DNA from 2 places in the Pantoea sp. SGAir0183 genome. Region 1 is predicted to be linked to the other one. Evidence: predicted binding sites of a transcription regulator. Region 1 holds the regulator's gene; the other holds the start of a gene.
What was found. The regulator sigma-54, encoded in region 1, starts transcription at its own class of promoters, with help from an activator protein. The targets are predictions, from matches to a motif close to GTTGGCACANNTTTCGCTNT.
Positions count from the first base shown of each region.

Region 2: glnA (glutamate--ammonia ligase) is a predicted target of sigma-54. The motif match lies at 1,650-1,669, and genes of this name have one in related genera.

Region 1 covers NZ_CP028053.1:3,872,713-3,888,815, forward strand. The annotation lists gene C1N59_RS18000 (calcium/sodium antiporter) at 1-747, shown strand, start outside; gene kdsD (arabinose-5-phosphate isomerase KdsD) at 764-1,750, shown strand; gene kdsC (3-deoxy-manno-octulosonate-8-phosphatase KdsC) at 1,764-2,330, shown strand; gene lptC (LPS export ABC transporter periplasmic protein LptC) at 2,327-2,908, shown strand; gene lptA (lipopolysaccharide ABC transporter substrate-binding protein LptA) at 2,877-3,431, shown strand; gene lptB (LPS export ABC transporter ATP-binding protein) at 3,437-4,162, shown strand; gene rpoN (RNA polymerase factor sigma-54) at 4,211-5,647, shown strand; gene hpf (ribosome hibernation promoting factor) at 5,666-5,953, shown strand; gene ptsN (PTS IIA-like nitrogen regulatory protein PtsN) at 6,106-6,585, shown strand; gene rapZ (RNase adapter RapZ) at 6,635-7,489, shown strand; gene npr (PTS phosphocarrier protein NPr) at 7,486-7,758, shown strand; gene mtgA (monofunctional biosynthetic peptidoglycan transglycosylase) at 7,761-8,480, opposite strand; gene arcB (aerobic respiration two-component sensor histidine kinase ArcB) at 9,354-11,690, opposite strand; gene C1N59_RS18065 (glutamate synthase-related protein) at 12,583-16,103, shown strand, end outside.
Region 2 covers NZ_CP028053.1:94,212-110,314, reverse strand. The annotation lists gene typA (ribosome-dependent GTPase TypA) at 1-1,377, opposite strand, end outside; gene glnA (glutamate--ammonia ligase) at 1,810-3,219, shown strand; gene glnL (nitrogen regulation protein NR(II)) at 3,414-4,463, shown strand; gene glnG (nitrogen regulation protein NR(I)) at 4,471-5,880, shown strand; gene hemN (oxygen-independent coproporphyrinogen III oxidase) at 5,917-7,290, opposite strand; gene yihI (Der GTPase-activating protein YihI) at 7,526-8,044, opposite strand; gene yihA (ribosome biogenesis GTP-binding protein YihA/YsxC) at 8,596-9,231, shown strand; gene polA (DNA polymerase I) at 9,598-12,381, opposite strand; gene dsbA (thiol:disulfide interchange protein DsbA) at 12,762-13,391, opposite strand; gene C1N59_RS00450 (serine/threonine protein kinase) at 13,417-14,403, opposite strand; gene C1N59_RS00445 (YihD family protein) at 14,449-14,724, opposite strand; gene mobA (molybdenum cofactor guanylyltransferase MobA) at 14,796-15,386, shown strand; gene mobB (molybdopterin-guanine dinucleotide biosynthesis protein MobB) at 15,368-15,877, shown strand.

The sequences.
Region 1 (16,103 bases):
ACCAATATACTTTTGATTCTCGGCGGCGCGGCGCTGTTGCATCCGCTCAGCATCCATTCCAACTTAATTCGCCGTGAACTGCCGCTGATGGTGCTGGTCTCATTACTGAGCGGTATTACGCTGTTTGATAACTATCTTAGTCGACTGGACGGTATCGCCCTGATTGCCATCGCCGCGATTTATCTGATTGTGACTATTCGCATCGCGCGTAAAGCAGAAAATGACAATAACGATACGCTGACGCGTGAACAACTGGCTGAGCTGCCACGCGAAGAGACGGGTAACACCGTGGCCTTTCTCTGGCTGGCTGTCGCCCTGATTATCCTGCCCATGTCAACACACATGGTGATTGATAATGCGACGGTCTTTGCCGACTACTTTGGCGTGAGTGAACTGGTTATGGGGCTGACGCTTATCGCCGTCGGCACCAGTCTGCCGGAGCTGGCCACGGTCATCGCCGGTGCGTTGAAAGGCGAAGATGATATTGCGATTGGCAACCTGATTGGGGCCAATATTTATAACCTCGCTATCGTGTTGGGCCTGCCGGCACTGATTCACCCCGGCAGCGTCGATTATCACGCTTTTGCACGCGATTACTGGATAATGCTTGGCGTAAGCGTACTGTTCGCCATGCTTTGTCTGTTGCGCCACCGCCGCATTGGCCGTACGGCGGGGACGCTTTTACTCTGTGGTTTCTTCGTCTGGGTAACGTTGCTGTGGCTACAGCCAGCGTTTATGGGCGGCTAAAAAGGACAGATTTGCCATGTCACATCAGCAACCAACGGTAGAGTTTGATTTTCAGCGAGCCGGTAAAACGGTTCTGCGCATTGAGCGTGAAGGCCTTGAGCAGCTTGACCAGTATATCAACGAGGCCTTTTCCGACGCCTGCGCCATGATTTATGCCTGTAAGGGCAAAGTGGTGGTTATGGGCATGGGCAAGTCAGGTCATATTGGTAAAAAAATGGCGGCGACCTTTGCCAGCACCGGCACGCCGGCTTTCTTTGTGCATCCAGCGGAAGCCAGCCACGGCGACCTGGGAATGGTGGGTAAAGACGACGTGGTGCTTGCCATTTCGAATAGCGGTGAATCCAGCGAGATTCTGGCGCTGATTCCGGTGGTGAAACGCCAGCAGATTAAACTGATCTGCCTGACCAGTCGACCTGAAAGCGCCATGGCCCGGGCGGCAGATATCCATCTTTGCGTCAAGGTGCCGCAGGAAGCCTGTCCGATGGGACTGGCCCCCACGACCAGTACCACCGCAGCTCTGGTGATGGGCGATGCACTGGCGGTCTCCCTGCTGGAGGCACGCGGCTTCACGCCTGAAGATTTCGCGCTGTCGCATCCGGGCGGTGCGCTGGGCCGTAAACTGCTGCTGCACGTGAGCGACATCATGCACAGCGGTGATGAGTTACCGCACGTCACGCGGGATGCATCATTGCGAGATGCGTTGCTGGAGATAACCCGTAAAAATCTGGGCCTGACAGTGATTGTTGACGATTTGATGAAGATTGAAGGCGTTTTTACTGATGGTGACCTGCGCCGCATCTTTGATATGGGCATCGATTTTCAAAAAGCGACCATTGCAGAAGTCATGACGCGTGGCGGCATCCGCGTACGTCCGAACGTGCTGGCCGTCGATGCACTGAATTTAATGCAAACCAAAAACATTACCTCCCTGCTGGTAGCCGATGACGACCATCTGCTGGGTGTGGTACATATGCATGACATGCTGCGCGCAGGCGTAGTGTAAACAGGAAGACACAATGCAGTCTGAGATTGCCACTATAGAAACATGTTACGGCCCGGTCAGTGCCGACATTATGGCCCGTGCCGGGCACATTCGCCTGCTGATTTGCGATGTGGACGGCGTGATGTCTGATGGCCTGATCTACATGGGTAACAGTGGAGAAGAACTGAAAACCTTTAATGTGCGCGACGGTTACGGCATTCGTTGCCTGCTGACCTCGGACATTGAAGTGGCTATTATTACCGGCCGCACCGCCCGGTTACTGGAAGACCGCTGCAAAACGCTGGGGATTCGCCATCTTTATCAGGGGCAATCAGATAAGCTTTTGGCCTATCGCGAACTTCTGGATACACTGTCGCTCTCTGACGAGCAGGTGGCTTATATTGGTGACGATCTGATCGACTGGCCAGTTATGGCAAAAGTAGGGCTCAGCGTAGCGGTGGCCGATGCGCACCCGCTGCTGTTAGCGCGAGCGCGTTACGTCACACGTATCGCCGGTGGGCGCGGCGCAGTGCGTGAACTGTGCGATCTCATTTTGATGGCGCAAAATAAATTTGAGGATGCCAAAGGGCAATCAGTATGAGTAAAAGCAGGCGTTGGATAACGTTGGGGCTGGCCTTGATTGCGCTGGTGCTCATTGGCTGGAATTTCACTAACCGGGACAGCGACGATGGCGCACCGGTAATGAATAATGATCAAACGCCAACCTACACCAGTGCCAATTCGCATACCGTAGTTTACAACCCTCAGGGTGGCCTGGCTTATAAGCTGATCTCGGACAAAGTTACGTATTTCGAAAATACGGGAACCAGCTGGTTTGATAATCCGGTCATGACAACCTACGACGAGAATAAAATGCCGACCTGGACGGTACGTTCAGATAAAGCAAAGCTCACTAAAGATCGTATGCTGTATTTATATGGTCATGTTGAGCTGAATGCGCTGGCGCCAGATTCTGAACTGGAGCGCATCAAAACGGATAACGCTCAGGTCAATCTTGTCACTCAGGACGTCGCCTCGGACGATCAGGTGACGTTATATGGCCGCAGTTTTAACTCTACCGGCATGAAAATGCGTGGAAATTTACGGACAAAGCAAGCCGAGTTACTCGAAAAGGTCAAAACCTCTTATGAAATTCAAAATGAACAAAAACAGCATTAAGTTTTTACTGGCCAGCCTGCTGCTTGCAGCCAGCCTGCCGGCGCTGGCGCTGACCGGTGACTCGGACAAACCCGTTAATATCGACTCTGAAAATCAGTCGCTGGACCTGCAAGGCAACGTCGCGACCTTTACCGGTAATGTGGTCGTAACTCAGGGGTCGATCAAGATTACGGCAGATAAAGTCGTGGTGACCCGTCCGGGCGGCGACAGCAAAAAAACTATCGTTGATGCCTACGGCAATCCGGCGACCTTCTATCAGATGCAGGACAACGGTAAACCGGTACAGGGACACGCGTCCAAACTGCATTACGAGCTTGCTAATGACTTTGTTGAGCTGACGGGCAATGCGTACATTGAGCAGTTGGACAGCAATATTAAAGGCGACCGCATTACTTACCTGGTCAAAGAGCAAAAAATGCAGGCTTACAGCCAGGGCCAGAGCAAGCGCGTAACCACAGTTCTGGTGCCGTCGCAGTTGCAGGACAAGCCCGCGTCAACCAATAGCGAAAAAAAGAGTAACTGATCACTATGGCCACATTAATCGCAGAGAACCTGGCGAAGGCGTACAAAGGCCGTCGCGTGGTTGAAGACGTCAGTCTGCAGGTAAAATCCGGTGAAATCGTCGGCCTGCTCGGCCCAAACGGTGCCGGTAAAACCACCACCTTCTATATGGTGGTCGGGATTGTTCCGCGCGATGCGGGCCGCATTGTCATCGACGATGAAGACATCAGTATTCTGCCGCTCCACGCGCGTGCGCGTCGCGGTATCGGCTACCTGCCCCAGGAAGCGTCAATCTTCCGGCGTCTGAGCGTTTACGACAACCTGATGGCCGTGCTGCAAATTCGTGATGATTTAACCGAAGAACAGCGACAGGATCGGGCGAATGAGCTCATGGATGAGTTCCATATTGCACATCTGCGCGACAATATGGGACAGTCACTGTCGGGCGGTGAACGTCGCCGTGTGGAAATTGCCCGTGCGCTGGCCGCAAATCCCAAATTCATTCTGCTGGATGAGCCTTTTGCCGGTGTTGACCCGATTTCCGTTATTGATATCAAAAAGATTATTGAACATCTGCGCGACAGTGGGCTTGGCGTGTTAATCACTGACCACAACGTGCGTGAAACGCTGGCGGTCTGTGAACGGGCCTATATTGTCAGCCAGGGCAACCTGATTGCTCACGGTACGCCGAATGAAGTCCTTGCAGATGAGCAGGTTAAACGTGTTTATTTGGGTGAAGAGTTCAGACTCTGATAAGGTGTCGTTAATACTGATGGTTACCCGGGAATATTCATCCTGTCTATGAAGCAAGGTTTACAACTCCGGCTCAGCCAGCAACTGGCGATGACCCCACAACTGCAACAGGCGATACGTCTGTTGCAGCTTTCTACGCTTGAACTTCAGCAAGAGCTACAGCTGGCCCTGGAAAGTAATCCCCTGCTTGAACAGACTGAACAGCATGAAGAAATAGACGCAAAAGAGTATCAGGAAGGCGAAGCGGGACTTGATACGCGTGAAGCGCTGGAACAAAAGGATATGCCCGAAGAGCTGCCGCTCGACGCGACCTGGGATGAAATCTATACCGCGGGAACGCCATCAGGAACCGGTACGGACTATCAGGATGACGAACTGCCCATCTACCAGGGCGAAACCACCCAGTCGCTGCAAGATTATCTGATGTGGCAGGTTGAGCTGACGCCGTTTAGCGATACCGATCGGGCGATCGCGACGTCCATCGTCGATGCCATTGACGATACGGGTTATCTTACCGTTTCGCTTGAAGACATTCTCGACAGTATCGGCGACGATGAGCTGGAAATGGACGAAGTTGAGGCCGTTTTAAAGCGCATTCAACATTTTGATCCGATCGGCGTAGGTGCACGTGATTTGCGTGATTGCCTGCTGGTACAGTTGTCGCAGTATGCGCCTGAAACGCCAACGCTCTCTGAAGCCCGCCTGATCGTCAGCCATCATCTGGATCTGCTGGCCAACCATGATTTCCGCAGCCTGATGCGCGTCACGCGTTTAAAAGAAGACGTACTGAAAGAGGCAATGCTGCTGATTCAGTCGCTCGATCCACGTCCGGGCCAGTCGATCAATACTGGCGAACCTGAATACGTTATTCCTGATGTGCTGGTCCGTAAAGTTGCGACGCGCTGGACGGTGGAACTCAATACCGACAGTCTGCCGCGGCTTAAAATCAACCAGCACTATGCCGCCATGGGCGGTGCTGCGCGTAATGACAGTGACAGTCAGTTTATCCGCAGTAATTTGCAGGAGGCGCGCTGGCTGATCAAAAGTCTGGAAAGCCGCAATGAGACGCTGTTAAAAGTCTCACGCTGCATTGTTGAACAGCAACAGGCCTTTTTTGAGCAGGGCGAAGAGTTTATGCGTCCGATGGTGCTGGCCGATATTGCCCAGGCGGTGGATATGCATGAATCCACGATTTCCCGCGTCACCACGCAAAAATATCTTCACAGCCCGCGTGGCATTTTTGAACTGAAGTATTTTTTCTCCAGTCATGTTAATACTGAAGGAGGAGGCGAAGCCTCATCTACTGCGATACGGGCACTGGTAAAAAAATTAATCTCGGCGGAAAATCCCGCTAAGCCCTTGAGTGACAGTAAACTGACCTCCATGTTATCTGATCAAGGGATCATAGTGGCACGTCGTACCGTTGCAAAATATCGAGAGTCTTTGTCCATACCGCCTTCAAACCAACGTAAGCAGTTGGTTTAACAGAGAGAAGGAAGACCTATGCAGCTGAACCTTACCGGGCAAAATGTTGAAATCACCGAGCCACTGCGTGAATTCGTCACAGCGAAATTTGCCAAACTGGAACACTACTTTGATCATATCAACCAGGTATATGTTGTCCTGAACGTTGAGAAGGTGACACAGGTTGCTGATGCCACATTGCACGTTAACGGGGGCGAGCTGCACGCCACATCGGAAGCGGAAGATATGTATGCGGCAATTGACGGGCTGATTGACAAGCTGGCCCGTCAACTGACCAAATATAAAGACAAGTTAAAAAAACACTAACCTTCACGCTGGCAGGCGCGCCGGGCGCGCAGAGCTGAAAGGATGGGGCGGATTAACCGCCCCGTTTTGTCATCTGTGCCAGCGCCATGATTCCGCTACGTGATTACCGCGTACCGGTTTACTGGCTAAGTGAACTCGCAAGTGAAACGAAAATGAACAATGATTTAACACTGGAACTGAGCACAGTGCTTTCGCCAGACTGCACCCGCAGCAGCGTACACTGCCAAAGCAAAAAACGGGCGCTGGAAATTATCAGTGAACTGGCCGCTAAGCAGCTCAACCTGCCGCATCAAACGCTGTTTGAAGCGATACTGACCCGCGAGCGCATGGGAAGTACCGGTATTGGCAACGGTATTGCCATCCCGCATGGCAAGCTGGAGGAGGATACGTTACGTGCCGTCGGCGTCTTTATCAGCCTTGAGCAACCCATCGCATTTGATGCCGTGGATAATCAGCCTGTCGATCTCCTTTTTGCGCTCCTCGTGCCCGCTGACCAGTGTAAAACTCACTTACATACACTGTCGTTAGTCGCCAAACGGCTGGCGGATAAAACGGTTTGCCGCCGTCTGCGTGCTGCGCAGAGCGATGAAGAGCTGTATGCCATCATTACCGAAGAACAAACAGAGCAATAAAGCGCGTGATTTACCGGCGTGAGCCGGCTTTAAAACGGGAGAGAAGGTCATGGTGCTGATGATCGTCAGCGGTCGGTCAGGCTCAGGAAAATCAGTGGCGCTGCGCGCGCTGGAAGACATGGGTTTTTACTGCGTGGATAACCTGCCGGTCGTGTTGTTGCCTCAGCTGGCAGAATCACTGGTTGAGCGCAATATCTCAGCGGCGGTGAGTATCGATGTGCGTAACATGCCTGAGTCGCCTGAAATTTTTGAAACCGCGCTCAATAATCTGCCTTCCGGATTCTCGCCCCAGTTGCTGTTTCTTGATGCCGACCGCAATACGCTGATCCGCCGTTACAGTGATACGCGTCGCCTCCATCCCCTGTCCAGCAAAAATCTGTCGCTGGAAAGCGCGATTGATGAAGAGAGTGACCTGCTCGAGCCGCTGCGCTCGCGTGCCGATTTGATCATTGATACGTCAGAGATGTCGGTGCATGAACTGGCTGAGATGTTGCGTACCCGCTTACTGGGTAAACGCGAGCGGGAGCTGACTATGGTGTTTGAGTCGTTTGGCTTCAAACATGGTATTCCCATTGATGCGGACTACGTCTTTGACGTGCGTTTCCTGCCCAATCCACACTGGGATCCCAAACTGCGCCCGATGACGGGGCTGGATCGTCCCGTCGCGGCTTTTCTGGATCGTCATACCGAAGTCCATAACTTCATTTATCAGACGCGCAGTTATCTGGAACTCTGGCTGCCCATGCTGGAAACGAACAACCGCAGCTATCTCACCGTGGCGATTGGTTGCACCGGTGGCAAACACCGCTCGGTGTATATTGCTGAACAGCTCGCTGATTATTTCCGCTCGCGGGGTAAAAATGTACAGTCCCGTCATCGCACACTGGAAAAACGTAAATCATGACCGTTAAGCAAACCGTGGAAATCAGAAACAAGCTGGGCATGCATGCACGCCCCGCCATGAAGCTGTTTGAACTGGTGCAAAGTTTCGATGCCGAAGTGCTGTTACGCAACGAGGCCGGCACAGAAGCCGAAGCCAGCAGCGTTATCGCGTTGCTGATGCTGGATTCCGCCAAGGGCGGCCATATTGAGATCGAAGCCAGCGGCCCCCAGGAAACTGACGCGCTGGCCGCCGTCATTGAACTCTTCGAAGCCGGCTTCGACGAAGAGTAACATCAGTCCAGATGATTGCGCTGCAGGAAGCCCTCTCCTCCCAGTTGGCGCATCTGTCGGAGTATCCATTGCTGGCGCTGGCGCACATAGCCTGACGGCGCGTCGGCACGAAAGCGCAGCGGATTAGGTAAAACGGCCGCCAGTAACGCCGCTTCTGACATGGTTAAACGACTGGCAGGCTTATTGAAAAAACGCCGGGACGCCGCCTCAACACCAAAGGTCCCTTTACCAAACTCCGCGATATTCAGATAAACCGTTAAGATCCGGCGTTTAGTCCAAACGGTTTCCAGGCCGACCGTCAGACCCGCTTCCAGTCCTTTACGCACCCAGCTACGTCCATCCCACAAAAACAGATTTTTAGCCGTTTGCTGTGACAGCGTTGACGCACCGCGCATCCGGTTATCATCGCTGTCCAGTACAGACTGAATGGCTGCCACATCAAAGCCCCAGTGGTGAGGAAAGTTTTGATCTTCCGACGCGATAACGGCCAGCCTTATCCAGGGCGACATCGCCTGTGTCCCCACCCAATCCGAATGTGAGACATAGCTGAAATCGCCACGCAACCAGGCACCGATTTGGCGTTCAGCCATCACGGCAGAGAAAGGCACCGGGAGAAAGGAAAAAAGTAAAATACCTGCCAGCCACAGCCCTGCCCAAATCAGCAGAATGCGCAGCACAATGCGCTTTACACCCTGCCAAAGCTTCCCTTTATGCTTACTCATACAATCGTCTCATCATTATGTCGTTTTTTAATTAATTTCAGGTGTAATCACCCCTGATGATAAAAAGCGTTCCTGAAAAATTCGCCGTCCGGGCCTGTAACCTTTATGATATGGCAAAGAAAATGCATCTGCGATGCAACAATAGTATGAATGAGTTCAATAAGTTCCCTCAAAAAGGAATCGGTTCCATTTACGAAGTCTCACACCATTCCTTGCAGGGCGATGATAATAATTCGTGATAATTGCAGCCATCAATGTTTCACAAAACTTATATTTTATTTCGGGCGCGCCTGAACACAGGTTGCAGCAATGCGGCAGGCATTAACGTACTTATGGCATTTCTTCACCGCAATACATGTTTTTTTATTAATACGTTTCCCCAAACATTACAAACTTTTCTATTGATAAAACCTTTTAAGCACCAGGGCGGATGACGTTTTCCGAAACGTTTTGGACCTTCCTGACCCGATCCTTTCATTATTCTTTATTATCATAAGCTTATAGCCAATTTAGTTCGCATCAGTGACGAATCATTTGTGTTAAGAGGCTTAACACAGGCTTTGTTAACAAATTTGGGTTAAACCCGTACAAAAAACAGAACTTTTGTTCAAAAAACAACCAATGTAACGGTAAAATTGATTCCTTTCTTGACTATGTTGGCAAATTAATGTTTCCTGTATTTAAACGCTGTTCAACATCACAAATTTTAATGAATCTTGTCACAAGCTAATTCGAATTTGATAAGGTGTTGCATGTGTTAACCAATACCCGTTGTTGCCTTGAAAAACACTAAGCATAGCAGCAGCGACTTTTTCCCTGGTGTTGGCGCAGTATTAGCGCACCCCGGCCTCGGCTGGGGTCATTTTTTTTGGATCACCGCTGTTTCTCAGCCACCCACTCGCGCAATATCTGCACATCGTGCCGCCATTCACGCTTCAGCTCTTCCACCCATTCGCCCACGTTATCCCACCAGGCCGGTAATTCTGGGCTTTGAATTTGTTTCGCGATCTGTTGCAGATGCTGCAGACCGACAGAACCCGCCGCTCCCTTAATTTTGTGGCCCTCTTCAGCAATGCCTTTTTCGTCGCGTGCCATCAGGTTGGAGTCCAGTACATCGAGGTAGCCTGGCATCATCTGTTCGAAGATGGTCAGGCTTTGCGTAATCAGACCGGGTCCCACCAGCTCCAGATACTGTTCAAGCATTGGAATGTCCAGCAAGGTATCGGACTGAAGACTGCCCGTCGTCATAACGGCCTGATCATCGTTTCCGGGTTGGTCATCCCAAAACTTTTTGATGATGGCCGTTAACGCAGGTACGGCAAGCGGTTTACTGAGCACATCGTCCATGCCCGCATCAAAATACTCTTTTTTGTCTTTCAATACGTTGGCGGTTAAGGCAACCAGCGGCGGCAAATGTGCATCAGGATACCGTTGACGAATGGCACGCGACACGTCCATGCCAGTCATGTCTGGTAACTGAATATCCAGCAGCACCAAATCGAACTCCAGCGGGTCAAACATCTCAAGCGCTGCTTGCCCCGTCATGGCAACGTCCACGCTGCATCCCAGTTTTTCCAGAACCGAGCGTGCCACAATGACGTTCAGCTCAATGTCTTCCACCAACAGCACGTGCAGGGCCGGAAGCGGCAGCGTATCGTCAACGCCTTCATCTTCTACTTCCTCGGCAATACGCGGCGCTTTAATCACCACGGTAAAACAGGAGCCCTGGCCCGGTGCACTACTGACGCTGATATCTCCGCCCATCGCCTGCGCCAGACGGCGGGAGACCGCCAGGCCGATACCGGTTCCGGTTGCCGGTTTGCCGCCATGCTGATCGGTAACCTGATAATACATGGCAAAAATTTTGTCCTGCTCTTCCTCGCGAATGCCCTGCCCGGAATCCTGTACCTCAAAGCGCAGCGTTTCATCCTGTTCATAGGCGATACGCACGATGATTTCACCCTGCTGAGTAAACTTCACGGCATTACCGATCAGGTTCCACAGGATCTGCCGTAGTCGTGTACCATCCGTTGAGATTTTATGGGGCAGCGGTAACTGCGGGGCCATGACAAACTTCAGGCCTTTTGGCTGCGCCAGCAAGCCAGAGAGATTCTCCAGATCGGCCAGGAAACTGGTGAAATCCAGCGGCTGGTTGTCCAGCTGTACCTTGCGTCGCTCGATTTTGTCTACTTCGATGACGTCGTTAAAGATATTGCCCAGGGTGATGGCAGAGACATGGATGGTTTTCAGGTACTTGAGCTGCTCCTGATTCAGATCGGTATCCAGCAAAATGCGGCTCAGACCGACAATGCCGTTAAGCGGCGTACGAAGCTCGTGGCTGATCGTAGAGATAAAGGTGGTCTTTTCCCGGCTCGCGTTCTCCAGCGCGTCCTGATAGCGTTTACGTTCGGTTATATCGCGGCCAAAGCCCATCAGGCCGCTGCGCTTACCGACCCGGTCGTAATAGGGCACTTTACGAATTTCAAAACAGGCTTTCCGCCCATCGGGATACTGCAGCCACTGCTCATAGGTGAGCGAGACGTTATGACGAAAGACTTTTTCATCGGTTTCCAACACTTTAGTCGCCGTGTCATTGTCATAAATATCATGTGGTGTGAGCCCGATAAGCTGTTTTTCACTTTTACCGGTCAGCAGCTCCATGGCGCGGTTACAGCCTGAGAACTGCTTGTCGATATTGCGATAAAAGACCAGATCTGGCGATGCATCCAGAAAAGAGCGCAGGAAAGACGACTGTTGTTCCAGCTCTATTTGCGCCTGCTCGCGCCGCGCCACCTCTTCGCGTAGCTTAGCCATGACCTGCTCACGTGCCTGCTCCGCTTTTTTACGATCGGCAATTTCCTGATTGAGTCGGGAAATGGTCTCTTTCATCTGCTGATTCAGCTCAAGATCGCGCGTACGCATTTCTTCCAGCTTATCCACCAGCCTGGCAAGACGCTGGCGTGACTCTTCCAGCTGATCGACCACCACGGAAAGAAAATAAACCGCCCAGGGCGTGATCAACAGACCGAAAAAGACCGAGCGCACCATATCAATACTTTCGACATGACCACGCAGTACCATGGTCACCGCCATCTGCACAATCATGGCCAGCACGACCAGTGCAGACGCCAGCAGCAGCGAAAAACGGATCAGGCCAAGCTTGACCATTAAATCAACATAATATTGCGCCAGCAGGCGAATCTGTTTCATAAACACTCCCTGGGTGAGAACAGCCACATGATAGCGTATTTACGTCACCGTCGTCTTAGTGCATCCGGCGAGATCGCGACCGTCATGCACTTATATGGTGCAAAACGCCATTGCTTCGCCGACGTTTGCCCCATTATTGCTAAAACCCTTGACTAATTGTGCTAACTCAATGAATCTGTAGGGCCGTCTGGTAAACAGGCGCGCGTATCCAACCTCTTCTTTTCCGTCTGACAAGGCTTTATTGTCACGACGCCCTGTTTTTCATGCATAGTCATTCACATTATTCGAAGTTTTAAGCAACGCGACCTGATTAATTTTACTAATCACATGCCCCTAATTGATTCAAATTTGCTGCTATAAGAAAAACAGATACATCCTGCGCTTCCACTGCCTGTAGCAGCATTTGATGCTGTTTAGTACCCTGTCGCCAGCATACTTCAGCGATTTCACGCCACTGGCACAGTGATAGAGTTCACATTTCCCTCTCTGCCGCTTAATGAAAAACTGACACAATTTAGACACAAAAGCATAATAAATTCATTTGGTTATCGACATAAAGACGTGATTAAACTGTGTCAGGCTCGCTATTTGACCTTGATTCGCTTTCCCGATAAGTTGGAATTCCGCTGAAAGCTTTCATGATGGGCAAGCGTCACGGCATATCTATGCAACATGACGCCCGCATGGTTTGAGTCATCTCCTTTCGAGAACGGAAACACCACGCGCTACACATCCACGGACTTATCCTCCTGCCGATGAAAAGTGCGTAAAACGAAATCGCGCAGGCTGTCAGGCGCGGAAATAAAAGAATGCGCGCTGGGAAGAGTGTTTAACCAAGCTCAGTGCCTGAAACAATGCAGGTAATGTCAAAAGCAGTTTAAGGAGACCCTCAATGTCCACTAAAAAACCTGAATCCTATGGCTTATATAACCCAGCAGCAGGAAGTGACAGCTGTGGTGTAGGTTTCATTACCCGTAAGGACGGCGAGCAGACCCACGACATTCTGCGTATGGCGCACAGTGCACTCTGCACGGTTCCGCACCGTGGTGGCATGTCCGCTGAAGGCGTGGGTGATGGCGCGGGTGTCAACGTCGATCTTTCACTGCACTTTTTCCGTAAAATTACTGGTCAGGCGCTGGAAGCCGGTCGCTTTGGCGTGGGTAACTTCTTCGTTCCTAAAGATGCTGAACTGCGTGCCAATGCGGAGCGCCTGGTAGAAGAGACGCTGCGTCATTTTAATCTGCCGGTGATCATGAAACGCGAAATGCCGCTGGATAACAGCGTGACGCGTCCGGCCGCTGTCCAGTTTCAGTTGCCCATCGTGCAATGGATTTTTGCTGCGCCTCAGGATGTCAGCCACCAGAACGATTTTGAAAAACGGATTTATCGCGCCCTGCTGGCGATTGAGGCAGAGGCCTTTACGAAAAGTGAGTTTGGCGGTTTGTATCCGCTGTCGCTTTCGTCCCGTACCCAGGTATTCAAAGCCCGTCTGAATTCCAATGAGGTCATTCCTTATTTCAAAGATCTGACCGATCCCGATCATCAGGTCCGTGGGCTGTTTTTCCATACCCGCTTCTCAACCAATACCGATCCGCACACCACTATGGCGCAACCTTTCCGGTTAATGGCCCATAACGGTGAGCTGAATACCGATCGTAAAAACCGGATTGCTGAATCCGCGCTGGCCTCTGCGCGTGGAAAAACTATCGTTCGCCCGAAAGGTCAGTCAGACAGTTCCCGTCTTGACCAGAGCATTCACAGCCGCCTGATGGAAGACGATCTCGACTTAATCACCGCCGTAGTGTCGATGATGCCACCTGCATGGGAAAATGACACCGCGCTCTCTCCGGCGGTGCGTGACATGCTGGAATATTTCTCACTCTATGAAGAGAAGAACGACGGCCCTGCGGCGTTGATCTTTGGTAATGGGGAAGTGATTGGCGCACGTCTTGACCGTCTGGGTCTTCGTCCACTGCGTTCGGTTGAAACCGCCGAGTATATTGGTGCCATGTCGGAAGCCGGCCAGATTGCCTTTCCCCCGGAAAGCGTACTGCGCCGTGGTCGTATCGAAGCCGGCGGCATGCTCTATTTTGATCATCGCGAAAAACGCAGCTATACCACGCATGAAGCGCTGGAAAAGCTGGCTGCGGAAAAAGATTACGCTGCACTGCTCGGCAAATCTCGTGTCGATCTCAATGAGTTGCCTGTCATCCCTGCTGAGAAACAAGGGTCGCCTCTGCGCTATCGCGGCGATCTGAAAACCTATCAGCGCTTTGTGGCTTACTACTATAACCAGGAAAGCTTCAAATTCATGATGGACCCGATGCTGAACACCGGGGCCGAGAAAATCTCTGCTATGGGTTACGGCAACGCGATCAATGGTCTGTCCGATCATGAAGGCGGCATGGCGCACTACTTTTCGCAGCGTTTTGCACAGGTCACTAACCCACCGCTGGACTCCATCCGTGAAGCAGACGGTATGACGCTGCGCGTGGCACTGGGAGCCAAACCGCACCTGGGGCGCAGTAAAGGCCGTCAGATTATTGTGCCGACGCCTATTCTGACGCACCTGGACATGCTACAGCTGCGCGAACAGAACGTCGCACCTTATGCCCGTTTTGACATGCTGTATGAACCTGTCACCGGCAAAGACCTGCTCAGCCGTACGGCCAACGCCACTGCGCTGGAGAAGGCGATTGACGATCTGGCTCAGCAGGTCGTGGATTTCGCGCGTTCCCAGGGCGGGATCGCCGTCCTTACCGACCGTCACATCTCGTCCACCCATGCCGCCCTGCCCATGCTGTTGGTGGTTTCTGCGGTGAACCAGCGCCTGGTCCAGGAAGGATTACGTCTTGACGTGTCCCTGGTGGTGGAGAGTGGGCAGATTATCTCGTCGCATCACATTGCCGCGACGCTGGGCTTTGGTGCCTCTGCGGTCTATCCGCTCGGCGTACAGATGCGTGCCGAAGAGAAATTCGGTGAAGGTGAAGAAGGCAATAAAGCCTTTAAACGCTATGCCAAAGCCGCCGAAAAGGCCCTGATGAAGACCATGGGTAAAGTGGGCCTGTGTACCGTTGAAAGCTACAGTAGCGGTGAGTTCTTTGAACCTAACTTCCTTAACACTGACGATCCGGTGCTGAAGAAGTATTTCCCGAATATCAAAACGCCTGTTGGTGGCGCGGGCTTTGCCACCATCGCGCAAATGGCAGTGGACTGGCATCAAAGCGCGCTGAAAATTCAGGGCGAATCAGAAGTGCCATTGCTGGGGCTGTTTAAAGAGCGCGCAGAGGGCGCAGGCCACTCCTACGGCACCATTGCCGTGCGTACCTTTATTGATATGACGGAAGAGCCGATTCGCTTTGCGGACAAAGCGCGCGAAGAGGACAATTTCATTCGTCTGATGACGCTGGCCCGTCTGGATAATGCGTTTGGCATCAAGCCTGACACGTTCAAGGACAGCAGCTTTGAGCGCATTCCTGATGACGTGATGAATAACTTTGCCATCACAGCCGATTACCGTCAGTTCTCCAGCCTGATGTATGAAGAGCGTAAACGCCGCCCTGCTGCGCTGCGTGACATTCTGGCCTTCCCGGCCGATCTGACGCACATCGACAGCGAAGCGGAATTCCGCCGTAAACTGGGCCGTTATTCGCTGACCAACAACGGATTTGCTACTCGCGGCCTGGAATGCGAGGCCATCGAAGGCAGCCCGAACACCTTTATGCTGCGGCTGACCGATGCCATCGCCGGGCTGAAGCCGGAAAGCGAACGTCTGCTGAATCTGTCACGGGCGCTGAAAGCCCGCTTCAGTGACGAAATAGAATCGGCGGACGTGGTCGCAGGCGGCCTGAAAATCACCGCCGTAGGTAAAGCTGCCGACTATCTGTCGCGCATTTTTACTGCGCTGCCCTCACTGCCGTTAAGCGAAATTCAGCCTGCCTGTGAAATCACTCGTACTTTCGCCTCCGGGGCGATGAGTCACGGCGCGCTGGTGGCACCGGCACATGAAGCTGTCGCACATGGCACCAACATGGTCGGCGGCATGAGCAACTGCGGGGAAGGCGGCGAGCACTATTCCCGTCATGGCACTATCCGTGCGTCCCGTATCAAGCAGCTGGCGTCAGGTCGTTTCGGCGTCTGGGCGGCGTACCTGGCCGATCCGATGCTGGAAGAGCTGGAGATCAAAATTGGTCAGGGTGCAAAACCTGGCGAAGGTGGCCAGTTACCTGCGGCGAAAGTCACCGTCGAAATCGCGGCGGCACGTGGCGGCACACCGGGCGTTGAGCTGGTCTCGCCACCACCGCACCACGACACCTACTCTATCGAAGATTTGGCCCAGCTGATTCACGACTGCAAAGCGGCGCGTGTTCGCGTCATTGTGAAGCTGGTGTCCTCTGAAGGGATTGGCACCAT
Region 2 (16,103 bases), 590 kb from region 1:
TGTCATGGTCATAAATTCGTTACGGAAACCGATCAGACCACGGCTTGGGATGACGTAGTCAAGACGTACGCGGCCTTTGCCATCTGGATCCATATTTTTCAGGTCGCCTTTACGCTCGCCCATGGCCTGCATAACGGAACCCTGATGCGTTTCTTCGATATCCAGCGTCACGTTCTCGAATGGCTCTTGTTTACGGCCTTCGAATTCGCGGAAGATAACTTTCGGACGGGATACCGCCAGTTCGAAACCTTCACGACGCATGTTCTCGATCAGTACAGACAGATGCAGCTCACCACGGCCCGATACGCGGAACGCGTCAGCATCTTCGGTCTCTTCCACACGCAGTGCCACGTTGTGAACCAGTTCTTTGTTCAGACGCTCAAGGATCTGACGTGAGGTCACGTACTTACCTTCTTTACCGCAGAACGGTGAGGTGTTGACGTTGAAGAACATGGTTACCGTTGGCTCATCCACGCTCAGGGCTGGCAGCGCCTGCACATTCTGCGGATCGCAAATGGTGTCAGAAATGTTCAGTTCACCCAGACCGGTGATCGCAATGATGTCGCCCGCTTCTGCCAGGTCGCTGTCAATACGCTCCAGCCCCAGGTGAGTCAGCACTTTACCCACTTTACCGTTACGGGTTTTGCCTTCGCTGTCTACGATGGTGACTTGCTGGTTAGGCTTCACTTTACCGCGCTTGATGCGGCCGATACCGATCACACCCAGATAGTTGTTGTAGTCCAGCTGAGAGATTTGCATCTGCAGCGGCGCTTCGACTTCAACCTGTGGAGGTGAAACGTGGTCAACGATTGCCTGATACAGCGGGGTCATATCGTCAGCCATGTCGGTGTGATCCAGACCGGCAATACCATTCAGCGCAGAGGCGAAAATGATAGGGAAATCGAGCTGCTCGTCCGTTGCATCCAGGTTAACGAACAGGTCAAACACCTGATCAACAACCCAGTCAGGACGTGCGCCAGGGCGGTCAACTTTGTTGATAACCACAATCGGCTTCAAACCATGCGCGAACGCTTTTTTGGTAACGAAGCGGGTTTGCGGCATAGGGCCATCCATCGCATCTACAACCAACAGTACCGAATCCACCATAGACATTACGCGTTCAACTTCACCACCGAAGTCGGCGTGTCCTGGGGTATCAACGATGTTGATACGGTAGTCGTTCCATTTAATGGCGGTATTTTTTGCGAGGATGGTAATCCCACGCTCTTTCTCCAAATCATTGGAGTCCATCACGCGCTCGGTGGCTTCAGTACGGGCATCAAAAGTACCAGACTGTTGCAGCAGTTTATCAACCAGGGTGGTCTTTCCATGGTCAACGTGCGCGATGATGGCGATGTTACGCAAATTTTCGATCACAGCTTTTTTGCCTCAGGCATTAGAAATAACGCGGTATTGTACACGGATTAAGCGGGAGACTGAACACGATCACACTTTTCACTGAAAGTTTATTGCATTGTCGCAAAATCGCACTAATAGCCGTGCAAAAATTGCACTGCAATGATGTTTTGCACCACAATGGTGCTCATTTTCAACGCCAATGCACATAAAAAGTGCAGTGCAACTATCATGGTGCACGTCTTTTATGACAAAAAGGTGCATGACAGCGCGATTTTGTGCAAAGAAATAAAGTTGGCACAGAATTCGCTTTGTATTATCCAGATGAAAACGACGTAAGACAACGGTTGCAGAGCTGGTCGGGATCAGACTGAGGTATGGCTGACACATGTCGCACATTTCCTCACCCGGTTCTCACCATGTAGACAATGACCATTTCCAGGAGAGTTGAGTATGTCCGCTGAACACGTTCTCTCGATGATGAACGAGCACGAAGTTAAGTTTGTTGACCTGCGTTTTACCGATACCAAAGGTAAAGAACAGCACGTTACTATTCCGGCTCACCAGGTTAACGCTGACTTCTTCGAAGAAGGCAAAATGTTCGATGGCTCTTCCATCGGCGGCTGGAAAGGCATTAACGAATCAGACATGGTACTGATGCCGGATGCAACCACGGCAGTTATGGATCCGTTCTTTGAAGATTCAACACTGATCATTCGCTGTGACATCCTTGAGCCTGGCACCATGCAAGGCTATGACCGCGATCCACGCTCTATCGCAAAGCGCGCTGAAGACTATCTGCGTTCTTCAGGCATCGCTGATACCGTTCTGTTTGGACCCGAGCCAGAATTCTTCCTGTTCGACGATATCCGTTTCGGTTCGTCAACCTCTGGTTCACACGTCGCTATCGATGATATCGAAGCGGCCTGGAACACCGGCAAAGAATACGAAGGCGGTAACAAAGGTCACCGTCCAGGTCTGAAAGGCGGCTACTTCCCGGTTCCACCGGTCGATTCATCACAGGACATCCGTTCTGCTATGTGTCTGACAATGGAGCAAATGGGTCTGGTTGTTGAAGCTCATCACCACGAAGTTGCGACAGCGGGCCAGAACGAAGTGGCAACCCGCTTCAATACCATGACCAAAAAAGCTGACGAAATTCAGATCTACAAATATGTTGTGCACAACGTGGCGCATGCTTACGGCAAAACGGCAACCTTTATGCCGAAGCCAATGTTTGGTGACAACGGTTCAGGTATGCACTGCCACATGTCTCTGTCTAAAGGCGGACAAAACCTGTTCTCTGGTGACAAATACGGCGGCCTGTCTGAAACCGCGCTGTTCTACATCGGCGGTATCATCAAGCACGCAAAAGCAATCAACGCCCTGGCCAACCCAACCACCAACTCTTACAAGCGTCTGGTTCCGGGTTATGAAGCACCGGTTATGCTGGCTTACTCTGCCCGTAACCGTTCTGCATCAATCCGTATCCCGGTTGTTGCCAGCCCGAAAGCACGTCGTATTGAAGCGCGCTTCCCGGACCCAGCGGCTAACCCGTACCTGGCGTTTACTGCACTGCTGATGGCTGGCCTGGATGGCATCATCAACAAAATCCATCCTGGTGATGCGATGGATAAAAACCTGTATGACCTGCCACCGGAAGAAGAAGCTGAGATTCCAAAAGTTGCAGGTTCACTGGAAGAAGCGCTGAATGCACTGAACGAAGACCGCGAGTTCCTGACCCGTGGCGGCGTCTTCACTGACGACGCGATCGATGCTTACATCGAGCTGCGTAAATCAGAGAACGACCGTGTGCGCATGACGCCACATCCGGTTGAGTTCGAACTGTACTACAGCGTCTAATTTCAGAGTCAGCAAAATGGGTGCCGCATTGAAAGATTGCAATTGCGGCACGCTTAACCTGAAACGTTTTTTTGTTGCCGTGGAAACTTTAGCCCATCTTCGGATGGGCTTTTTTCTCCGCGAATTCATCGTTCATTCGCTTTAATTCCGGCTTAAAGACTACAATGCACTAAATTAGTGCAGAGGAACGCTGTATGGCAACTGCCTCCCTGCCCGACGCCGGGCAGATTCTCAATACCTTAATCAACAGTATTTTGTTGGTGGATACCGATTTGGCGATCCATTATGCCAACCCGGCGGCACAGCAATTACTGGCGCAAAGCTCACGTAAATTGTTCGGCACGCCGTTACCTGAATTAACCGGCTACTTTTCGCTGAATGTCGAGGTCATGCGCGAGAGTCTTGAGGCGGGCCAGGGCTTTACTGACAGCGAAGTTACTCTGGTCGTGGATGGCCGGGCGCACATTATGTCGCTCACGGCACAGCGCCTGCCTGATGGGTTGATTCTGCTGGAAATGGCACCGATGGATAATCAGCGTCGCCTGAGTCAGGAACAGCTGCAGCATGCTCAGCAGGTGGCCGCACGCGATCTGGTCCGCGGGCTGGCCCATGAGATTAAAAACCCGCTAGGTGGATTGCGCGGCGCGGCGCAGCTTTTGTCACGCGCCCTGCCGGACCCTGCCCTGAATGAATATACCAAAGTCATTATTGAACAGGCAGACCGCCTGCGAAATCTGGTTGATCGCTTACTGGGGCCGCAACAGCCCGGTATGCATATTACCCAGAGTATTCATCAGGTAGCGGAACGTGTCGTTAACCTGGTTTCGATGGAGTTGCCAGAAAATGTATCGCTGGTTCGCGATTACGATCCCAGCCTGCCGGAATTACCGCACGATCCCGATCAGATTGAGCAGGTATTGCTGAACGTCGTGCGCAATGCGCTGCAGGCGTTAGGCGAAGACGGCGGCACAATCGTGATTCGAACCCGTACAGCCTTCCAGTTAACACTGCATGGCACACGTTATCGTCTGGTTGCCCGCATTGATATCGAAGATGACGGCCCCGGTATTCCAGCCCAGCTACAGGATACGCTGTTCTATCCAATGGTAAGCGGACGGGAAGGCGGTACCGGCTTAGGCCTTTCTATTGCCCGTAGCCTGATTGATCAGCATTCGGGAAAAATTGAGTTCAACAGTTGGCCGGGTCATACCGAGTTTTCGGTTTACCTGCCTATTCGCCAGTGAGGTTTCTATGCAACGAGGGATAGTCTGGATCGTCGATGACGATAGCTCCATCCGCTGGGTGCTTGAACGCGCGCTCACTGGAGCCGGTTTAAGCTGTGCCACTTTTGACAGCGCGAACGACGTGCTCAATGCACTCGCAACAAAAACCCCGGACGTTTTATTGTCTGATATCCGTATGCCGGGTATGGACGGGCTGGCTCTGCTAAAACAAATCAAACAGCGCCATCCCATGCTTCCGGTTATCATCATGACAGCGCATTCCGACCTGGATGCCGCGGTAAGCGCCTATCAGCAAGGCGCGTTCGATTACCTGCCCAAACCGTTCGATATCGACGAAGCGGTCGCGCTGGTTGAACGTGCCATCAGTCACTATCAGGAGCAACAGCAGCCACGTAATCAACCGGTAAGCGGCCCCACCACCGATATTATCGGTGAAGCGCCCGCCATGCAGGACGTATTCCGTATTATCGGCCGTCTCTCCCGTTCGTCGATTAGCGTGCTGATCAACGGGGAATCGGGTACAGGTAAAGAGCTGGTAGCGCACGCACTGCACCGCCACAGTCCTCGCAGTAAAGCGCCGTTTATTGCCCTCAACATGGCGGCGATCCCTAAGGATTTAATTGAGTCGGAACTGTTTGGCCATGAAAAAGGGGCCTTTACCGGTGCGAATCAGATTCGTCAGGGACGCTTTGAACAGGCCGACGGCGGGACGCTGTTTTTAGATGAAATTGGTGATATGCCGCTGGATGTTCAGACGCGCCTGCTGCGCGTACTGGCAGACGGGCAGTTTTACCGCGTCGGTGGCTATGCACCGGTCAAAGTGGACGTGCGCATCATTGCCGCTACGCACCAGAACCTTGAACTGCGGGTACAGGAAGGCAAGTTCCGTGAAGACTTGTTTCACCGCCTGAATGTCATCCGCGTGCATTTGCCGCCGCTGCGTGAGCGTCGTGAAGATATTCCCCGTCTGGCCCGTTATTTCCTGCAGGTGGCCGCACGCGAGCTTGGTGTGGAAGCCAAGATCCTGCATGCGGAGACCGAGACCGCGCTGACCCGTTTGCACTGGTCGGGTAACGTGCGTCAGCTGGAGAATACCTGCCGTTGGTTAACGGTGATGGCCGCCGGTCAGGAAGTGCTGATTCAGGATTTACCACCGGAGTTATTCGAATCCAGTACGCCGGAAAGCCCCACGCAGTCGCTTCCCGACAGCTGGGCAACCCTGCTGGCACAATGGGCCGATCGTGCCTTGCGTTCCGGTCATCAAAATCTGCTGTCAGAAGCACAGCCGGAAATGGAACGCACGCTTCTGACGACTGCACTGCGCCACACGCAGGGTCACAAACAGGAAGCCGCGCGTTTGCTGGGTTGGGGAAGGAATACGCTGACGCGTAAGCTGAAAGAGCTGGGCATGGAATAAGCCATTCCGCCGGAACAGCCTGTGCTGTTCCGGCGGTTAAATCACACGCGAATAGGGCTGTGGTTGCGTCTTTTGTCGCAGGTAAGCATCAAAACACATACAAATATGGCGAATCAGCAGTCGTCCTGTTCCTGTCACCTTCAGGCCTGTCGCGTTTTGCACCACCAGCCCATCCGCAATCAGCGGTTTTAACCGCGCCAGCTCTTCGGCAAAATAGCTGTCGAAGGTAATATTCCACTGCGTTTCTGTCGCGCTGAAATCGAGCGCAAAGTTGCAGATAAGCGTTTTGATCACATCGCGGCGCAGGCAATCGTCCTGACTGAGCGTGAATCCCCGCCACAAGGCATGGCCCTGTTTTTCAACCTGGCTGTACCAGTCATTGAGGCTTTTCTGGTTTTGCGCGTAGCGGTCGCCGATCATGCTAATGGCGGAGACGCCCAGACCGAGTAAATCGCAGTCGCCCTGGGTGGTATAACCCTGAAAATTGCGGTGCAGGTTCCCCTCGCGCTGTGCCACCGCCAGCTCGTCCTGCGGTTTAGCAAAGTGGTCCATACCGATGAACTGGTAGCCATGCCGGGTCAGCGTTGTAATGCTCTGCTGCAGGATGGCCAGCTTCTGTTGCGCCGAGGGCAGTTCATTTTCTTTAATTTTTCGCTGTGCGGCAAAGAGTGACGGAAGATGCGCATAGTTAAAAACGCTCAGTCGATCGGGATCCAGCGCGATAACCCGCTGCAGCGTAAAGGCAAAGCTTTCCGGCGTTTGCAGCGGCAGACCGTAAATCAGGTCGATGCTGGTTGAACGAAACCCCTGCTCACGTGCCCGTGCCATCAGGGCAAAAATCACGTCCTCATCCTGCACCCGGTTAACTCGTTCCTGCACCGCCTTGTTAAAGTCCTGTACGCCCATGCTCAGGCGATTAAAACCGCACGTCCGGAGATGATCGATCATCTCCAGTTCAATTTCACGCGGACCGACCTCGATCGACATCTCCGCGTCATCCTCGAAGGTGAAATGCTGTTTCAGCAGCGCCACCAGCCGGCTAACCTGCTGCTTATTCAAAAATGTCGGCGTGCCGCCGCCCCAGTGCAGTTGAGTGACGCGACGATCACGAAACAGTGGCGCGCGGGCGACAATCTCCTGTTCCAGCGCGTTCAGATAGCGGTCGGCTTTATGTAAGTGACGCGTGACAACCTTATTGCAGCCACAGAAATAGCACAGGCGATGACAGAACGGGATATGAACATAGAGCGACAGCGCGCGTTGCGGATAACGTTCAGTGGCACGTTGAAAATCAGCGTCTGTAAAGGTCTCGCTGAACGCTAGCGCGGTGGGATAAGAGGTATAGCGCGGACCCGCCGCATTGTATTTTTCAATTAATGCCTGGTTCCAGTCGATTTGTGTCGCTGACATGCTGACTCCTTCCGTTTACCTCGCTGTGGGAAAGGCCGCGATGCAGAAGGAAAGAGAGGAGTGCGGGAGGAAACCCGCCGTAAACGCTGCTTCAGACGCGACAGTCGTTGTAGTTTAAACAATAACCACAGGAGATAACATGTCATCAAAAGCACGAAAATTGATCCAGGCCAAAACATTGTCGTTTACCTGTTAAACCAGGCATGCGCATTTACGCATGCCGATCAAAGACGGCTTAATTCCCTTTAAGCAGGCGGTACATATCTTCTTCCGCCTCCGGATCGTCTTCCTCGTCCATCGCGATACCGAGCTGTTCCATCAGTTCATCAATGCGATCCAGCGTGACATCAAGCCAGCCCTGATCCTCAGATGAAAGCGTTTCGCCTTTCTCAAGGCGGTCCAGTAGCGCATCAAGACGCTCGCTGTTCTCTAACTGCGCCAGCTCTTCTTCCGGTGTCAGCACCACTTTCTGCTTCGCCGGTTTTGCCGTCACTTTTTTGGTTTTTGCGGGTGCAGCGTTGTCGGCAACGATTAACGACACCGGCTTTTTACTGCCGATACGAGGATCTTTTGCCGGGGCCGCTTGCTTACCGTTGCTGCTCTGCGCTTGCGGGTTAGCACGGCTGCCTGACGCATGGCCACGATGCTTTTTATCGCGTTTACGATCGCGCGCTTCGTTATTGATCTCTTCACGCGATTTACGTTTTGCTTTGGCGACAGGCTTGCCCTTCGCCGCGCTTGCAGGTTGCTTCATAATCTTGGGTTCCGGTGTTTTTTATTCAGTATAGAATTGCGGCGAAATCTAGCAGAAACCAGACAAAGAAAAAAGGCGACAGCTCAAGCTGTCGCCTTATTTCATACCTTCGGCAGAAGGAATCATGTTTCAAATCCGTTTCGGCTCACAACATCCCGGTTAATCCTGCGCCTGCTCAACTCCGGAGCTCATCCTTTTCCTTTTCTGGTCCGCAATCCCTGACCATTTCCTTTCCTGTCGCTCTTCGTTATCCCAACGTTCCTGAGCGCATCATCCTGATGAATGCTGTCCTGCACTGCTGAATAATGTAGACCAATTGGTAAAAGGCTCAAGTAATACTTGTATGGTGTTTGAGCGAAAAACCTGTACTTTAGTATAATGCACTGAATTTTAATCATTTATTTTTTTAATTTTTTAATTAAAAAGCGACATAACCTGCAAGATTTATGGCAAATGTCTTACAGGGAGCCCTGAACAATGGTATTGAGCACTTTCCCGCCATAATGCGTATAATCAGCGCCATTGCCCTTATGCGTTTCTGGAGTACTACCTTGTCTGAACTGAATTACCATGTCACCCGCTTCATCCTTAGCGCGCCTGATATCCGCCATTTACCTTCTGATACCGGCATTGAAGTGGCGTTCGCTGGCCGTTCTAATGCGGGGAAATCCAGCGCTTTAAACACGTTAACCAACCAAAAAAGCCTGGCGCGTACCAGTAAAACGCCCGGTCGTACGCAGTTGATTAACCTGTTTGAGGTGGCCGAAGGTAAGCGCCTCGTCGATCTACCCGGTTATGGCTATGCCGAAGTGCCGGAAGAGATGAAACTCAAGTGGCAGCGGGCACTGGGAGAATATCTGCAAAAACGCCAGGCATTAAAAGGCCTGGTAGTACTGATGGATATTCGTCACCCTCTTAAAGATTTGGATCAGCAAATGATTCAGTGGGCCGTTGACAGCGGTATTCCTGTTTTGCTGCTGCTGACGAAAGCCGACAAGCTCGCATCTGGCGCACGTAAGGCCCAGCTTAATATGGTGAAGGAAGCCTCGCTGGCTTTCATGGGAGATGTGCAGGTGGAGGTGTTCTCATCGCTGAAAAAGATTGGCGTTGATAAAGTGCGCCACAAGCTGAATAGCTGGTTTAGTGAACTGGAACCCGCAGTGAACGATCAGGACAGTGACGCGTAAGGCCGGGCAAAAAGCCCAATAAAAAACGCCCCAGTCACAGAATGACTGGGGCGGCTAAATTCAGCCAAATCCGATTACGTGAAGTAAAAGGTCTGAAAGATAGAACATCTTACCTCTGTACCCTACGCCTCGAACTTTACCTGATTTTTTGTGAGCAACAAAGGTTTTTTTGTTACTCCCATTCATTTTCCGCCACTTTTTTTACTATGCTCGTCACAAAAATGAAGATGACATGTAGTTAAATTATCAAAAAAATGGTGGAGGCAGAGTCAGTCATTCCTTCATGATGCTGAGAAAACCTGAATGGTTGAACGGGCCACGTTTCTCACCGGGCGCTAACGCATCACGTCAGCGCCGGTTGCTTACCTAGTGTGCCTGCTCCCAGTTATCCCCTACCCCAACTTCAACCAGTAAGGGCACATCCAGCGCCATACTGCCTTCCATTAGCGTACGAATCTGCTTACTGGCCGCTTCAACGGCCTCCTCTTTGATTTCGAACACCAGTTCATCGTGCACCTGCATAATCATCTTCACTGCGTCGCTTCGCTGTTCCTGTAACCAGTTATCAACCGCGATCATCGCGCGTTTAATGATATCGGCCGCCGTTCCTTGCATAGGGGCGTTGATTGCGGCGCGTTCTGCCGCTTTACGTCGTATCGCATTGCTGGACTTGATGTCAGGCAACCACAGGCGACGCCCGTCCAGCGTTTCGACATAACCGTTACTCGCGGCGAGCTGACGCGTATTTTCCATGTAGCGCAGGACGCCTGGATAGCGCTCGAAGTACAGATCCATATATTTCTTCGCCTCACCTGCACCGATATTCAGCTGGCGGGATAAGCCAAATGCACTCATACCGTAGATGAGACCAAAGTTGATGGCCTTCGCGCTGCGACGTTGTTCACCCGTCACCTTACTGAGCGGTACGCCAAACACTTCCGCTGCGGTAGCCCGGTGGATATCTTCTCCCTGCGAGAACGCGTCCAGCAGGCCTTTATCCTGCGACAGATGGGCCATGATACGCAGTTCAATCTGCGAGTAGTCCGCCGCGACGATGCGGTTGCCTTTGCCTGCTACAAAGGCCTGGCGAATGCGCCGTCCTTCGTCATTCCGCACCGGGATGTTTTGCAGATTAGGATCGGTAGATGATAAACGTCCGGTCGCGGTGACGGCCTGATGGTAAGACGTATGCACGCGGCCGGTTACAGGATTGATCATCAACGGCAGCTTATCGGTGTACGTGGACTTGAGTTTTGACAGCCCACGGTGCTCCAGAATGACTTTCGGTAATGGATAGTCCAGCGCCAGCTCTGCCAGCACTTCTTCGCTGGTCGACGGCGCACCACCCGGCGTTTTCTTGGTGGGCTTGATGCCCTGCTTTTCAAACAGGATGACCTGCAGCTGCTTCGTGGAAGAGAGATTAAACGGCTCGCCCGCCAGTTCATGCGCTTCACGTTCCAGTTCAGCCAGGCGCGCTGTCAGCTCTTTTGAGTGCTGCGCTAAGATGGCCTGATCGATCAACACACCATTACGCTCAATGCGCGAAATGACCCTGAGCAACGGCATCTCGATCTGTTCGAACACCTTTTTCGGGCCGGCTTCTTTTTCAAGCTCAGGCCACATCTTCAGGTGCAGCTGCAACGTGACGTCAGCATCTTCTGCTGCATAATGCGCAGCCTGCTCAAGGGCTATCTGATTAAACGTAAGCTGATTTTTACCCTTACCGGCGATCTCTTCGAAGGTGACCGTTTTATGATTCAACCAGCGTGCCGACAGGCTGTCCATATCATGTTTGCCCACCACACTGTTCAGGATGTACGACTCAAGCATGGTGTCATATTTAATGCCTGCTAACTCAATATCGTAGTTCTTAAGGACACCGCGATCGTACTTGAGGTTTTGCCCCACTTTGCTGACATCAGGATCTTCCAGCAGCGGTTTGAGCTGTGCGAGCACCGCATCGCGATCAAGCTGTTCGGGCGCATCAAGATAATCATGCGCGACAGGAAGATAAGCCGCTTCGCCTGGCGCGATGGCGAAACTGAGACCCACAATATTGGCTGTTAACGTGTCCAGCGCATCGGTTTCAAGGTCAAACGCGAAAACGTCGCTTTTTTTCAGCTTCTCAACCCAGTTGTCCAGCGTTTGCTGATCCAGGATGGTGACATAACCCTCGGCAGACAAGACGCTTGTGGCTTCCGCCTTTACAGGCTCATCGACAAGAACCTGTTGGGCCTGTCGGTTGCTTTTCTTACCCTGCAGCCATTTTCCCTCTTGCAGGTCGGTCAACCAGCGCCTGAACTCGTAACGGCTAAACAGCGCCTGCAAGGCCTGAATATCCGGTTCACCGACGGTGAGCGCCTCACAAGGCTGATCCAGTGCTACATCCGTTTTAATGGTCGCAAGTTGATAGGAGAGAAACGCCACCTCGCGGTTTTGTTCCAGCTTTGTGGCCATAGTTTTGGCACCACGGAATGAAAGATCGGCAACTTTATCGAGATTATCGTAGATCGACTGCATCCCTCCCAGTCCCTGTAGCAGGGCCTGAGCCGTTTTTTCACCCACGCCTGGTACGCCTGGAATGTTATCTGAGCTGTCGCCCATCATCGCCAGAAAATCGATGATCAAGGCGGGTGGCACACCATACTTTTGCTCAACTTCTTCCGGCCCAAGAATGGTGTTAGTCATCGTATTGATTAACGTTATCGCTGGCGTCACCAGCTGCGCCATATCTTTGTCGCCCGTACTGATAAGGACAGAGTAACCCTTTTTTTCCGCTTCTAACGCCAGCGTACCAATCACATCATCCGCTTCGACACCGCTGACGGCCAGCAGAGGCAATCCCATCGCACGCACCATTTCGTGTAACGGCTCAATCTGTGACCGCAGATCGTCGGGCATGGGCGGGCGATGAGATTTGTAATGTTCAAACAGCTCATCCCTGAAGGTTTTGCCTTTAGCATCAAACACCACAGCAACATGTGTAGGGCTGTATTGAACCAACAGGCTTTTAAGCATGTTCAGCACGCCATACATAGCACCGGTAGGCTCTCCTGCACTGTTCGTCAGCGGCGGGAAAGCGTGGTACGCGCGATAAAGATAGGATGAGCCATCAACCAAAATCAGGGGGTTTTCTGCTATTTGCGCCATATGTCTGTGTATTCTTCGTTGCCATGGATTGGTCTATAAGGATGCCACACCTTGGCGAAAAGGGTTAATCAAGACAAACGGGAAGTTGTTTTTTTGGTGCTGTAGCCTTTTGGATCGTAACGATCTTCCTGTGGATAACTTTGTGCGTAAAAATCATATCAATCATTTATTTATATCATAGCGATCCCGGCCAGCAATGATACTTGTTTAAAATTAGTAACTTAAAACAAAACCGTGATGTGATCGTGATTTTTGACGGCATGTCTGCTTGTGTGGATAGAAAAACTGTGCTTCTCCAGTCCAGCAGAGATAAGGTGAGTGATGGCAAAAGAAAACGCCAGCGAATGCTGGCGTTTTGCGGAAGATGATAGCAAAAACGCTTATTTCTTTTCGACCAGGAATTTAACAACGTTGGCATAATCCGCCACGAAGTTTTCCATTGAGCTCGTATCCAGTCCACCATTATTAACCATGTATTTGCCGTTAATAAAGATAGCGGGAACACCGCGCAGATCCACATCAGCGGCCGCTTTTTGCTGCTGGGCAACCAGCGCTTTTACTGCAAAGCTGTTCCAGGCCGAATCATATTGCTCAGAGGTAATGCCTGCGGCTTTGATGAAAACGTCTTTCAGACTGGCGGGATCGGTAATGGTCTGGGTTTTCTGAATACCGTCGAAAATAGGTGCCGTGACTTTATCTTCAACCCCCAGCGCCATGGCCACAGCCCATGCGTGCGTGACAACCGGCCCCAGCTCGCCGCCCAGGAAATCAACATGGTATTTAACCATTTTGGTATCCGCTGGCAGGTTCTTTTTCACCGCATCACTGACATGATAGATTTCTTCAAACTGGTAGCAGTGAGGACAGAAAAAAGAGAAAAACTCCATGACCTGCGGTTCACCGGCAACCGGCTTAGGCAGGCTGACATATTGTTTACCTTCAGAGAATTGTGCAGCAGATGCGCTGAAGGCCAGCACCAAACCCATCAGTGCAAAAAATATTTTCTTCATTGGGGAAAACTCTCCTGACTTGTCATTAAAATTGCGGGGTCAGCTGCAACGGGGGTTCCCGCAACACCTTTTCCTGCTCGATAAACTGCAAAATTTGCCTGCGCCAAAAATCCTCATCGGTCATCCAGGGAAACGCGCGCGGAAAGGCGGGGTCCTGCCAGCGGCGAACAACCCAGGCCAGATAATAAATCATGCGCATCGCACGTAAAGGTTCAATCAGTGACAATTCGTTAATATCGAAATCACTGAATTCACTATAGGCTTCCAGCAGAATATCCCACTGGATCCGCTGCTCCTGCTTATCGCCGCTGATCAACATCCACAGATCCTGAACGGCCGGGCCATTGCGGGCATCGTCGAGATCGACAAACAGGGGGCCGTCCCGCCACAGGATATTGCCTGGGTGGCAATCACCATGTAATCGTAACGGCTGCCAGTTGTCATGCCAGCATTGACGAAGTGCCATACCCAGCTTATCGACGGCCTCTGACAATGCACTGCGCAGCGACGCGGGCACAAGTTCAGTGTTTGCCAGCACATCCCGGGGCTGATCCAGATATTCATCAAGCCCCATTGAGGGGCGATGCCGGAACAGATTTTTTCGGCCAGTTTGATGCATGCGGCCCAGGAAGCGCCCAACCCATTCCATCTGATCGTCGTTATCGGTTTCATATTGTCGGCCCCCGAGGCTGGGGAAAACCGCAAAGTAAAAACCCGCATGCTGTTGCAACGTATTACCCTTAAGAACCAGGGGCGCAGCAATGGGCACTTCATCGCCGAGTAAATCGTGAGAGAACTGATGCTCCTCAGTAATCTGCTCAGCAGACCAACGCTGTGGTCGGTAAAACTTGGCCACATAGCGCTGCCTGTTATCATCGCTAAACTGATAAACGCGGTTTTCGTAGCTGTTCAGGGCCGTAAGACCGGAGTCTACCCGAATACCTGTTTCCCAAAGCGCATCAAGCAGGACATCTGGATTGAGCGTTTGAAAATTAAAGGCGGCATCACTCATGGTTATCCCTGTGCTTATCTTTACTGTGAACGGCTAAGGATAACACTACTCATCATTTTTAATGACTCCACGTGCACGCAGCAGCGCCGTTTTAAAATCAACTTCATAATCTTTTTTCAGTCCGGGAATCTGATCATGGCTGGCAGAATCACGCATTTTTAGATGATAAATCAATATGTCATCGCTTAATTCACTTAATGGGCCAACGAAACCGGACGCCTGAGCCAGTTTTTGTAAAAATGCCAGCAGGTTAAGATCAGGTTCTTTTTCCCAGGCTGGTTGCAGGAGTTCGAGCAGTTCACTCAGCCGATGCGTTTTCATGATGATTCCTTTATGCAGGTGGTCCGCTGCCGCAATGTGAGTATCGTCCAGATTTGAGTCAGGAGACGAAAATGACAGCAATTACCGGGGTAATCCTTGCAGGTGGACAAGGTCGCCGTATGGGAGGACAGGATAAAGGGTTAATAATGCTGCAAGGTAAACCACTTTATCAGCATGTTCTTCAGCGGTTAAAGCCGCAGGTAGACATTGTGTTAATAAGCGCCAACCGTAACATTGATCGTTATCAGATAAGTGGTTGTCAGGTCGTGGCTGACACCATGCAGGACTATCCCGGACCACTGGCAGGTATGCTGAGCGGTTTGCGAAACAGTCCTACTGAGTGGGTTGCGTTTTGCGCGTGCGATACACCTGATATTCCCGGCGATTTTGTTGCGCGTCTTTGGCAGCAGCGTAACAGCGCACCTGTTGTCTGGGTGCAGTCATCCGAACGTGATCATCCGACTCTGGCGCTGATGAATCGGGCGCTGATTGGCGATCTTGAAGCGGGCCTGTTACGTGGTGAACGCAGGCTTATGCAATTTATGCGTGAACAGGGTGGACATCCCGTACTGTTCAGTGATGCGGAATCAGCTTTCCGCAATATTAATACGCCTGACGATCTGGTTAATCGGGAGAAATCATCATGCCCGTCCCGTTATTAGCAATTGTCGCCTGGAGCGGAACCGGTAAAACCACGCTGCTTGAGCAGGTTATACCGCTGTTGAAAGCGCAGGGAATACGAGCAGGACTGATCAAACATACGCATCATCAGATGGATGTTGATACGCCAGGTAAGGACAGCTATCGGCTGCGAAAAGCCGGTGCCGATCAGGTTATTGTCGCCAGCGATCGGCGCTGGGCGATGATGTGTGAAACGCCAGAGCAGTCCGTTAGTCTAAGGATGTTAGCCTCACGAATGGATAGTACGCAACTGGATTTGGTGCTAGTGGAAGGCTTCAAAGATGAACCCGTGCCCAAAATGGTGCTTTGGCGATCGGGTGTTAAAGGGGAGTTGGTCGATCTGCTGGATGAGCATGTCGTGGCGGTTGTCACTGACGACCTTTCGCGGAAGCCGGATGTGCCCACTGTGGATATCAACCAGCCCGGAGAGGTTGCTGCGTTTATCATGACATGGCTGGAAAAGGCCAGTTAAGGGAACGAGATACAGGGCGCGTTATCTCTGACAGGTATCGGCTGAGACGTCGTTATGGGGTTGTACGAGGGCGGCGTCGGAAGATGAATGGTATGACGGTTCCGCATACATGCAGAGGCAAGGTAAACGGTCAGGGCAGCAACAGAGATCTGCCCTGAAGCCCGCAGAGGCCCGGCAGCCCCCGCCCTCCCCGGACGCCGGACGTAAAAAAGCCCCGTACTTCCGT